Regions from separate parts of the Pseudomonas morbosilactucae genome, predicted to be linked through region 2. Evidence: riboswitches for the same ligand, from Rfam matches in the RefSeq annotation. Region 2 holds a riboswitch; each other region holds the start of a gene.
The links. Region 2 has a riboswitch for cobalamin ahead of cobO (cob(I)yrinic acid a,c-diamide adenosyltransferase). Riboswitches for the same ligand answer to the same signal wherever they lie in the genome.
Positions count from the first base shown of each region.

Region 1: another riboswitch for cobalamin. It lies ahead of M1B35_RS13320 (ABC transporter substrate-binding protein); the one in region 2 lies ahead of cobO (cob(I)yrinic acid a,c-diamide adenosyltransferase).
Region 3: another riboswitch for cobalamin. It lies ahead of cobW (cobalamin biosynthesis protein CobW); the one in region 2 lies ahead of cobO (cob(I)yrinic acid a,c-diamide adenosyltransferase).

Region 1 covers NZ_JALQCX010000022.1:38,170-41,436, reverse strand. The annotation lists partial or broken gene M1B35_RS13325 (FecCD family ABC transporter permease) at 1-407, opposite strand, end outside; gene M1B35_RS13320 (ABC transporter substrate-binding protein) at 404-1,420, opposite strand; cobalamin riboswitch at 1,572-1,769, opposite strand; gene M1B35_RS13315 (acetyltransferase domain-containing protein) at 1,951-3,120, shown strand; gene M1B35_RS13310 (putative DNA modification/repair radical SAM protein) at 3,242-3,267, shown strand, end outside.
Region 2 covers NZ_JALQCX010000011.1:298,226-301,492, forward strand. The annotation lists gene M1B35_RS07975 (cobyrinic acid a,c-diamide synthase CobB) at 1-589, opposite strand, end outside; gene cobO (cob(I)yrinic acid a,c-diamide adenosyltransferase) at 600-1,211, opposite strand; cobalamin riboswitch at 1,295-1,530, opposite strand; gene M1B35_RS07985 (hypothetical protein) at 1,700-2,281, shown strand; gene M1B35_RS07990 (PQQ-dependent sugar dehydrogenase) at 2,355-3,267, shown strand, end outside.
Region 3 covers NZ_JALQCX010000043.1:12,135-15,401, reverse strand. The annotation lists gene cobN (cobaltochelatase subunit CobN) at 1-70, opposite strand, end outside; gene cobW (cobalamin biosynthesis protein CobW) at 74-1,141, opposite strand; cobalamin riboswitch at 1,238-1,448, opposite strand; cobalamin riboswitch at 1,588-1,808, shown strand; gene M1B35_RS22460 (CbtB domain-containing protein) at 1,908-2,096, shown strand; gene M1B35_RS22455 (CbtA family protein) at 2,108-2,809, shown strand; gene M1B35_RS22450 (cobalamin biosynthesis protein) at 2,806-3,219, shown strand.

The DNA.
Region 1 (3,267 bases), on a different contig from region 2:
AAAGGCCCCGGCCGACAGTGACAGCGCGCCGGCCCCCAAGCCGAGAATCGCCACCAGCACGGCGCCGGTGGACGCCCCGGCGGAAATCCCCAACAGGTAAGGGTCAGCCAGGGGATTGCGCAGCAGGGCTTGCAGCACCACCCCGGACAGCGCCAGCCCGGTGCCGCAGGCGGCGGCCACCAGGCCCGGGCCAGGCGGTAGTTCCAGACGATGCCTTCATCGATGGGGTCCAGCACGTGGCCGGCGTCCCAGAGTTTGTTGGCCAGGACCTGCAGCACCACCTGCAGGTCGATGTGGGTTTCGCCGATGCTCACCGCTGCCAGGACTCCCAGCAGCAACACCAGGCTGACCCACAGGCCGTGCCCGAGCAGCGGCGCGCATGCCCGGGCGACGCCGAGGGCACTCATGGTTGCGACTGGAGGCGCTGGCTGGCCTGGGCCAGGGCGTCGATGCCGTCGAACAGGCGCAGGCTGGCCTGCATGGCATGGGCGTCAATGATCAGAATGCGGTCGTGCTTGACCGCCTCCATATTGCGGGTCACCGGGTCGTTCTTGAGGAATTGCAGCTTCTTCTGGTAGTCATCGGCCGGAAAGCGGCGGCGGTCCATGCGGGCGATGATCAGGAAGGTCGGGTTGGCCTTGGCGATGGTTTCCCAGCCGACAGTGGGCCATTCCTCGTCGGATTCGATGACATTGCGCATGCCCAGGGTGTTGAGCATGAAGTCGGGAATGCCCTTGCGCCCGGCCACGTAGGGGTCGATATCGAGGTCGGCGCTGGAGAACCAGAACACCGCGGAGGGCGCCTGGCCCTGAGTCGGTGCCGCTTTGGCCACGGCGGCGGCGAGGCGGGCCTTGAGCTGCCCCACCAGTTGTTCGCCGCGCGCTTGCACGTCGAAGATCTGCGCCAGTTGCTCGATGCTCTTGTACAGGCTGTCGATGCGGAAGGTTTCCAGGCGCGTGCCGTCGGCGCCGCTGAGGTTGTCCTTGCCTTCGCAGTCCGACGGCATCAGGTACACCGGGATCTTCAGTTCTTCAAACTGCTCCCGGGTGCCGACCACGCCTTGGGCGCCGACCATCCATTCGAACTGCACCGCCACCAGGCCGGGGCGCTTGCCGATCACCGACTCGAAGCTCGGATCGTTGTCCGCCAGGCGCTCCACGGCGTCGTTCTGCGCCTTGAACTCGGGCAGCACGTCGTTGAACCACAGGGAGGTGCCGGCCAGTTTCGAACCCAAGCCCAAGGCGTAGAGCATCTCGGTGCCGGACTGGCCGATGGTCACGGCGCGGGCCGGGGCCTGGTTGAAGGTCAGGCGGGCGCCGCAGTTTTCCACGGTCAAGGGGTACTGGGTCGCCGGGGCGGCGAGGGCCAGGGAGCTGAAGCCGGCAGCGGCCAGCAGGGTGGCAAGGCGGGGCAGGGACATGAAAGGCGATCTCCATTCGAACGCGTGCACAGGCGGAGCGCACAGGTTTGGAAAACACATCCCACGCCGCGGGCGAAAAAAAGCCCGGGTACAGCGGATCGAGTCGTTGCAGACCGGCCGACGGATGTCCTTCCCGGACACCCCGCCGGTTAGTTGATGACGCTGGCCGGCAGGTCTCCTGACTGGCGCGTCATCACCTGGCTCCAGCCTTCCCGGGGTGACCCAGTGGCATGCTTCGGGAGCAGGCTCGGCGCCTACAGTTGCGGGGGCAGTTCCGTTTCAGCGCTCGCTTGGAGGCTGACGGATTCCCTATTATTTCCTTGCGGAAACCGGCGGGCAGCATGGTAAAGGATAGGCAGACGTCAGACCACGCTTGTTTTTGGCCAGCGGCGGCTGCGCTGCCGCACGGCTGAGTAAAAGGCGTTGAGAATCGCTACGAATTGCCACTGAAATGTTATAGAGTAACCGCCGTTTGCCCCTGGCCGCTCCGGCGGGGCGTCTTAATCCACCCTCTGCGTTGCGAAACCCCCATGACACACGCTGCTGTCCCTCACTCCGGCACCGCTGCCGGCCGCCTGCTTTCCATTGATGCATTGCGCGGGCTGGTGATCGTTTTCATGCTGCTTGACCATGTCCGCGAAACCTTTTTCCTGCATCGCCAGGTGATCGACCCCATGGATGTCACCAGCACCGAGCCGTCGCTGTTTTTTAGCCGGACCCTGGCCCACCTGTGTGCGCCGGTGTTTGTCTTGCTCACGGGGCTGTCGGCGTATCTGTTCGGTGAGAAGTACGCGGGCAAGGCGGATGTCTGCGCCTTTCTGTTCAAGCGCGGCCTGTTCCTGGTGCTGCTGGAAATCACGTTGGTGAACTTTGCCTGGACCTTCCAGCTACCGCCCACGGTGATCTACCTGCAAGTGATCTGGGCCATCGGTCTGAGCATGCTGGCCCTGTCGGCCATGGTCTGGCTGCCCCGGGCGCTGTTGCTGGTGCTGAGTGTGGGGATCATTGCCGGGCACAACCTGCTGGACGGCCTGCACTTTCCCCTGGAGTCGGCCCTGCATGTGCCGTGGGCGGTGTTGCATGACCGCGGTTGGATCGAGTTTTCCGACACCTTGCGCCTGCGCACGTCCTACCCGGTGCTGCCGTGGATCGGCGTGATCGGCCTGGGTTATGCCCTGGGCCCGTGGTTTGCTCGCGGGGCGGACGCGGCCCTGCGTCAACGGCGTTTGTGGCTGTGCGGTGTGGCCGGCCTGCTGGGCTTTGTCGCCCTGCGCCTGGTCAACGGCTACGGCGAGAAGCCCATGGCCCAGGCGGACAGCGCGATGCAGACGCTGATGGGCTTCTTCAACATCACCAAGTACCCGCCGTCCTTGCTGTTCATCACCCTGACCCTGAGCGTCGGCCTGTTGCTGTTGCTGTGGTTCGAGCGGCGCCAGGGCAGTGCCTGGATGCGGCCGCTGACGGTGTTCGGGTCGGCACCGATGTTCTTCTACCTGCTGCACCTGTATGTGCTCAAGGTCCTGTACTTGCTGAGCGTGGCGCTGTTCGGCCTGAACCAGGGCCAGTACTTCGGCTTCGACGGCATCTGGGCCGTGTGGCTGGTGTCGGCCTTGCTGGCGGTGGCGCTGTACCCGCCGGTGCGCTGGTTCTCGGCGTTGAAGGCACGACGCCGGGACATCGCCTGGTTGAAGTACCTGTAGCCCCTGACCGCCCATCGCCCTTTGGGGTGCTGGGCGGTTTTTTTTGTCGACCGAGGCAATGCTCGCTTGAACGGACCAGTGCAACTCTTTACTGTATATAAACCCAGTACCGAGAATCGTCATGCAGCTGATCGACAAGTTGAGCAT
Region 2 (3,267 bases):
TCAGCTCGCTGGCCTGCACCAGGCCCAGATGCCGGCTCGGCAATTCGATCCCGATCTCCCGGGACAACGCGCCATACCAACGCAGCCCTTCGGTCAAGCTGCCTTCGAGCAACTGCGCGTGACGCAGGGTGCCGACCCGGTTGGCCAGCACTCCGGCAAACGGCAAATCGGGCTGATAACGGGCCAACCCCAACGCCAGGGCACCGAACGTCTGGGCCATGGCCGTGCCATCGATCACCCCCAGCACCGGCACGCCAAAGTGCCGGGCCAGATCGGCGCTGGACGGCGTACCGTCGAACAGCCCCATGACCCCTTCGATCAGGATCAGATCGGCCTCGCCCGCGGCGTCCCACAACAGACGCCGGCTCTCCTGCTCGCCGACCATCCACATGTCCAGCTGATAAACCGGTGCGCCACTGGCGCGCTCAAGGATCATCGGGTCAAGAAAGTCCGGGCCGCACTTGAACACCCGCACCTTGCGCCCTTGGTTACGGTGCAAGCGCGCCAGGGCAGCGGTCACGGTGGTCTTGCCCTGGCCGGAGGCCGGTGCGGCGATCAACACCGCCGGGCAATGACGAACTTCACTCATGCTGGGACGCTCACAGTTCAACCCCTTTCTGCGCCTTGATGCCGGCCTGGAAGGCGTGCTTGACCACGCCCATTTCGGTGACGGTATCGGCCAGTTCGATCATCTCCGGCTTGGCACCACGGCCGGTTACCACTACATGCTGCATGGGCGGACGGGCCTGCAAGTCGCTGAGCACCTGATCCAGGTCGAGGTAACCGTGCTTGAGGGCGATGTTCAATTCGTCGAGCACCACCAGGCCGATGGCCGGGTTGCGCAGCAACTCGCGGGACACAGCCCACGCGGCCTCGGCGGCAGCGATATCACGCTGGCGATCCTGGGTCTCCCAAGTAAAGCCTTCGCCCATCACATGGAAGCGCACTTGCTCGGGAAAACGCCGGAAGAACAACTCCTCGCCGGTGCTGTTGCGGCCTTTGATGAACTGCACCACGCCGCATTGCATGCCGTGGCCCATGGAACGCGCGAGCATGCCGAAAGCCGAGCTGCTCTTGCCTTTGCCATTGCCGGTCAACACCAGCAGCAAACCGCACTCGTTGGGCGAGTTGGCGATGCGTTCGTCGATCACGGCTTTTTTGCGCAACATCCGCGCCACATGGCGTTCGTCACGATCGGGGGATTCAGTCATGGGGCAGCTCTCCGTTGGGGCTGGATAACGGGGGGCAGGAAAAAAGGGTATAGAAGGCGCAAGCCTGGCATCGCCCACCGTGATGCCGTTGGATGGATCAGGCCGGTCTCCGGGCTCATGAGGGGCATCACTGCCGGACCGCGCGCCTTCCCGCATCGATCTCGACACAGTGGCATCAGGCGCAGTCTTGACTCATTTACCGTTGCGGGGGCAGCGCCGGAATCGTCGCCCGTTCCACTGGAGGAACGTGCACTCACCGGCTTCCCTGTTTCACTCTGTCGACCGTGGGCCACAGAGCACCTGAAACAAGTCGCGAAGGTTAGAGGGTTGGGGGTGGAGCGTCAATTAAAGCCGGCCGTCGGCGACACGTGGAGAACACCACAGATCAATAAAATGACGCCAATCTTGTGCCACACTGGAAGCAGTGATATCAAATAGCCATAACGGCAAAAAACCCAGACCAATCACAAACAATAAGGGTGAGTTCGATGCAAGGCATGACCATCAGCAATCCACGACTGGAATTCCTGCGCCCCCTGCTGGAGCGCTGGTTCGATTGCATTGACCGCTACAACGCGGTGCGCGGCGATAACGAAACACCGTACTGGTTCGACGAACACGCCAACCTGGGCCTGCTGTCTGCCGCAGCCTGGATGGCGGAAATGGTCACCCTGGAACAGACCCAGAGCAAAAAACAGCAGGAAGACGGCGATCGCAACAGCCGCGCCGACCTCTACATTGCCAGCCAGGACGAGCGCGTCTACATCCAGGCCACCCAGCGCTGGCCACGGGTCAACAACCTCAACCTGACCCAAGCCTTGCTGGACGCCACCAGCGCCGCAAAAAGCATCAGCTACGCCAGCGACCTGCGGCTTGGCTGCCTGTTTGTCGCCCCGCAAAAGGCCCAGCACAGCGCCACCCCGGAAGAACTCCAGGACATGGTCGACGACCTGCAGAAGGAACACAGTTGCGCCGTTGCCTGGTACTTCCCTTACGCCTACCGCAAGCTGCGCAACGAGGCCGGCAACTACCACCCAGGTATCGCCGTACTGTTCAAAGAGGCCCGCTGAACGGTTTGAACCATCGGTAAGCGCTGTTCCTCTATGACTAGACACCCCCTCGTGTACGCATAGGGAAACCCGCATGTTCAAGCCCAACACCTTTCTATTGATCGCTGTCGCCACAGGCCTGGCCGCCTGCGGCGAAACAGCGCGCCTGCAGGTCAGCGACGGTACCGGCCCCACGCCAACCTTGCCCGAGCCGAACAAAACCCTGATCCCGACATTGAACATCGCCCCGGCGATCGGCTGGCCCCAGGGCGCCAAGCCGATCGCGGCGCCCGGCACCCAGGTCTCCGCCTTTGCCGAAGGCCTGGACCACCCGCGCTGGCTCTATGTGCTGCCCAACGGTGACGTGCTGGTGGCGGAAACCAATGCGCCGTCCAAACCCGATGACAGCAAGGGCATTCGCGGCTGGGTCATGGGCAAGGTCATGGGCCGCGCGGGTGCCGCAGTGCCCAGCGCCAACCGCATCACCCTGCTGCGCGACCAGGATCACGACGGCGTGGCGGAAACCCGTACGGTATTGATCGATCAGCTCAACTCACCATTTGGCATGACCCTGGTGGGCAACGACCTGTATGTGGCCGACACCGATCGACTGCTGCGCTTTCCCTACCGAACGGGCGATACCCAAATCAGCGTCGCGCCGACCAAGGTCGTCGACTTGCCCGGCGGCACGTTGAACCACCACTGGACCAAAAACGTCATTGCCAGCAAAGACGGGAGCAAGCTGTACGTCACGGTGGGCTCCAACAGCAACGTTGGCGAAAACGGCTTGGACCAGGAACAGGGCCGCGCGGCCATCTGGGAAGTGGACCGCGCCAGCGGCCAGCAACGGATCTTCGCCTCAGGCCTGCGCAATCCCAACGGCCTGGCGTGGGAGCCCGACAGCGGGCAGTTGTGGACAGCGGTCAACGAGCGCGATGAGATCGGCAGCGACCTGGTGCCGGACTACATCACCTCGGTGCAAGATGGGGCGTTCTACGGCTGGCCTT
Region 3 (3,267 bases), on a different contig from region 2:
GGGTTTGTCCTAAGTCGGCAATGTTGTCATCCGAGACAAATCCGCCGGGCTGGGTCCTGAGCAGGTGCATGGCTTAAACGCTGAGGGCAGCGCGCAGTTGCGCTTCAAGCAGGGCCGCGTCCAGTTCCTGGCCAATCAGCACCAGGCGTGTGGTACGGGCCTCATCGGCGCCCCATTGACGGTCGAAGTGTTTGTCAAAACGGGTGCCCACGCCCTGAATCAGCAAACGCATCGGCTTGTTGGGGATGGCGGCAAAGCCCTTGACCCGCAGGATGCCGTGCTTGACCACCAGTTGGGTCAGGGCGTCCAGCAGCAGGCTTTCTTCGGCCTGGGGCAGTTCGATGGAGATGGAGTCGAAGGCGTCGTGATCGTGGTCATCGTGATCGTCACCGTCGTGGTGGTGATCGTGGTGGCTGTGACGGCTATCGATGTGTTCTTCGGAGCCGGCACCCAGGCCCAGCAACACGTCCAGGGGCAGGCGGCCACTGCTGGCTTCGATGACTTTCACCGCCGGCGGCAGTTCTTCAGCGACTTCCAGGCGCACTTTGGCCAGGTCTTCAGGGCTGATCAGGTCGGCCTTGTTGAGGATCACCAGGTCGGCGCTGGACAGTTGGTCGGCGAACAGCTCGTGCAACGGCGATTCGTGGTCCAGGTTGGGGTCGAGCTTGCGCTGGGCGTCCACTTGGTCCGGGAACGCGGCGAAGGTGCCGGCGGCCACGGCCGGGCTGTCGACCACGGTAATCACCGCATCGACGGTGCAGGCGCTGCGGATTTCCGGCCACTGGAAGGCTTGCACCAAAGGCTTGGGCAGGGCCAGGCCGCTGGTTTCGATCAGGATGTGGTCGAGGTCGCCACGGCGTGCCACCAGCTCACGCATCACCGGGAAGAACTCTTCCTGCACGGTGCAGCACAGGCAGCCGTTGGCCAGTTCATAAACACGGCCATTAGCCTCTTCTTCGGTGCAGCCGATGGAGCACTGTTTGAGGATTTCGCCGTCGATGCCCAGCTCGCCGAACTCGTTGACGATCACCGCGATGCGTCGGCCCTGGGCGTTGTCCAGCATGTGCCGCAGCAAGGTGGTTTTACCTGAGCCGAGAAAGCCGGTGACGATGGTGACGGGAAGTTTGGCCAGTGTTTTCATCGGATGCCCTTTGGCAAGGTGGCGGGCATACGGGACGAGGGCCGCAGCGCCTGGCGCGCGGACGATTTCGCCACCGGATCACCCCGCCCGGTTGTAGTGAGAATCTGTGTCGAGGCAGGTCTCCTGGCTGACGGTGTGCCGGTCGTTCGACCGGCGGCCCCTGCGCCTTCCCGCACGCATGCCGGGAGGCAGCGGGCAGTGGCCGTGCAGAAGCGGAACCGTTCACAGTTGCGGGGGCAGCCGCGGCATTGACCGCGTTCCCGTCTTAGCTTCGGCATGCCGAAGAACCTCGAAGGCGCAAGGCTACGCAGAGCGCGGGGGCCGGTCAATGCGCAATGTGACGAGAGTGGCAACAGCCCCGGCCCAGGCCATTGCGGGTGCCTGGGGCGCTGCACGGTGCCAGTGAGAACGGTTGCCAATTGACGCCCACTCCCCGCCCATGCTCTCCTACACAACTTGTTACGGGTGCCCTTCACAGGGTGAAACGGGAAACCGGTGAATCACGTGCTTTACTCAAAGCCTTGACCAGTCCGGTGCTGCCCCCGCAACGGTAAGCGAGCGAAGTGTCAAATCCACTGTGCCACGGCATGGGAAGGAGACACTTGTCGGCCAGGCGCAAGCCCGACCCCTCGTGAGCCCGGAGACCGGCCCGCTGCACACATAAATAACAAACCCGCGGTGGGCGGGCGCTGTTAAAACCCTGCGGGCCTGCTCGCGGGGTTTTCTTGCGCACGTTGCACCCACTGCCAGACCAGAGGGAAGCGCCATGTCGATCATCAGCAGCACCAGCCATTCCGCCAGCACCACCCACACCCTGAGCCAACGCTTGGTCGCCGCCATCGGCGCGTCGATCCTCGGCGCCTGCCTGGTGTACTTCGCCGGTTTCTCGCACATCGAAGCGGTGCACAACGCCGCTCACGATACCCGTCACAGCGCCGCGTTCCCTTGCCACTGAGACCTGCCCCGATGATCAAGCGCATTGCCCAAACCGCCGGTTTCAGCGGGCTTCTGGCCGCCCTGCTGCTGACCCTGCTGCAAAGTTTCTGGGTCGCCCCGCTGATTCTGCAGGCGGAAACCTACGAGAACGCCCCTGCCGCCGAAGTCCATGAGCACGCCGACGGCGCCATGGCCGCCCACAGCCACGACGCCGAAGCCTGGGAGCCGGAAGACGGCTGGCAACGCGTCCTGTCCACCACCGGCGGTAACCTGGTGGTCGCCGTGGGCTTCGCCCTGATGCTCGCCGGCCTGTACACCCTGCGTGCACCGAACCGCACCTCCCAAGGCCTGCTGTGGGGCCTGGCCGGCTACGCCACCTTCTGCCTGGCGCCGACCCTGGGCCTGCCGCCGGAGCTGCCGGGCACTGCCGCCGCCGATCTGGCACAACGGCAAATCTGGTGGGTCGGCACTGCGGCGTCCACCGCCGTGGGCATCGCCTTGCTGGTGTTCGCCCAGAACTGGCTGCTGAAGGTGCTGGGCGCGGCCATTCTGGCAGTGCCCCATGTGATTGGCGCGCCACAGCCGGAAGTGCACTCGATGCTTGCACCGCAAGCCCTGGAAGCCCAGTTCAAGATCGCTTCGCAATTGACCAATGCCCTGTTCTGGCTGGCCCTGGGCCTGATCAGCGCCTGGTTGTTCCGACGCAAGAGTGACGGTCAATACTCGGCATGATCGACCTGCGCGCGGCGCCGTCCCTGGTGGTCGGCCTGGGCTGCCAGAAAGGCTGCCCGGCAAGCACGCTGCGCGCCCTGCTCGACCAGGCCTTGCAAGCCCATCGCCTTGACCTGCGGCAGGTCAAGGCGCTGGCCAGCATCGACTTGAAGCGTGAGGAGCCCGGCCTGCTGGAATTGGCCGCACAACTGAACCTGCCCCTGACCTGTTTCAGCAGCACTGAGCTGGCCCGCTACGCCCAGCAATTGAGCCACCGCTCGCAGATCGCTTTCGAACGCACCGGCTGTTACGGCGTGGCCGAAAGTGCAGCCCTAGCCCTGGCTGAACAACTGAGCAACGGACCGGCCACCCTGCTGATCTCGCGACAAAAATACGCCCAGGCCACCCTGGCATTGGCCGGCTGCGCGTAAAATCCCCGACAATCCCCGTTTCCGATCATGAGCGATCTTCATCTGCGG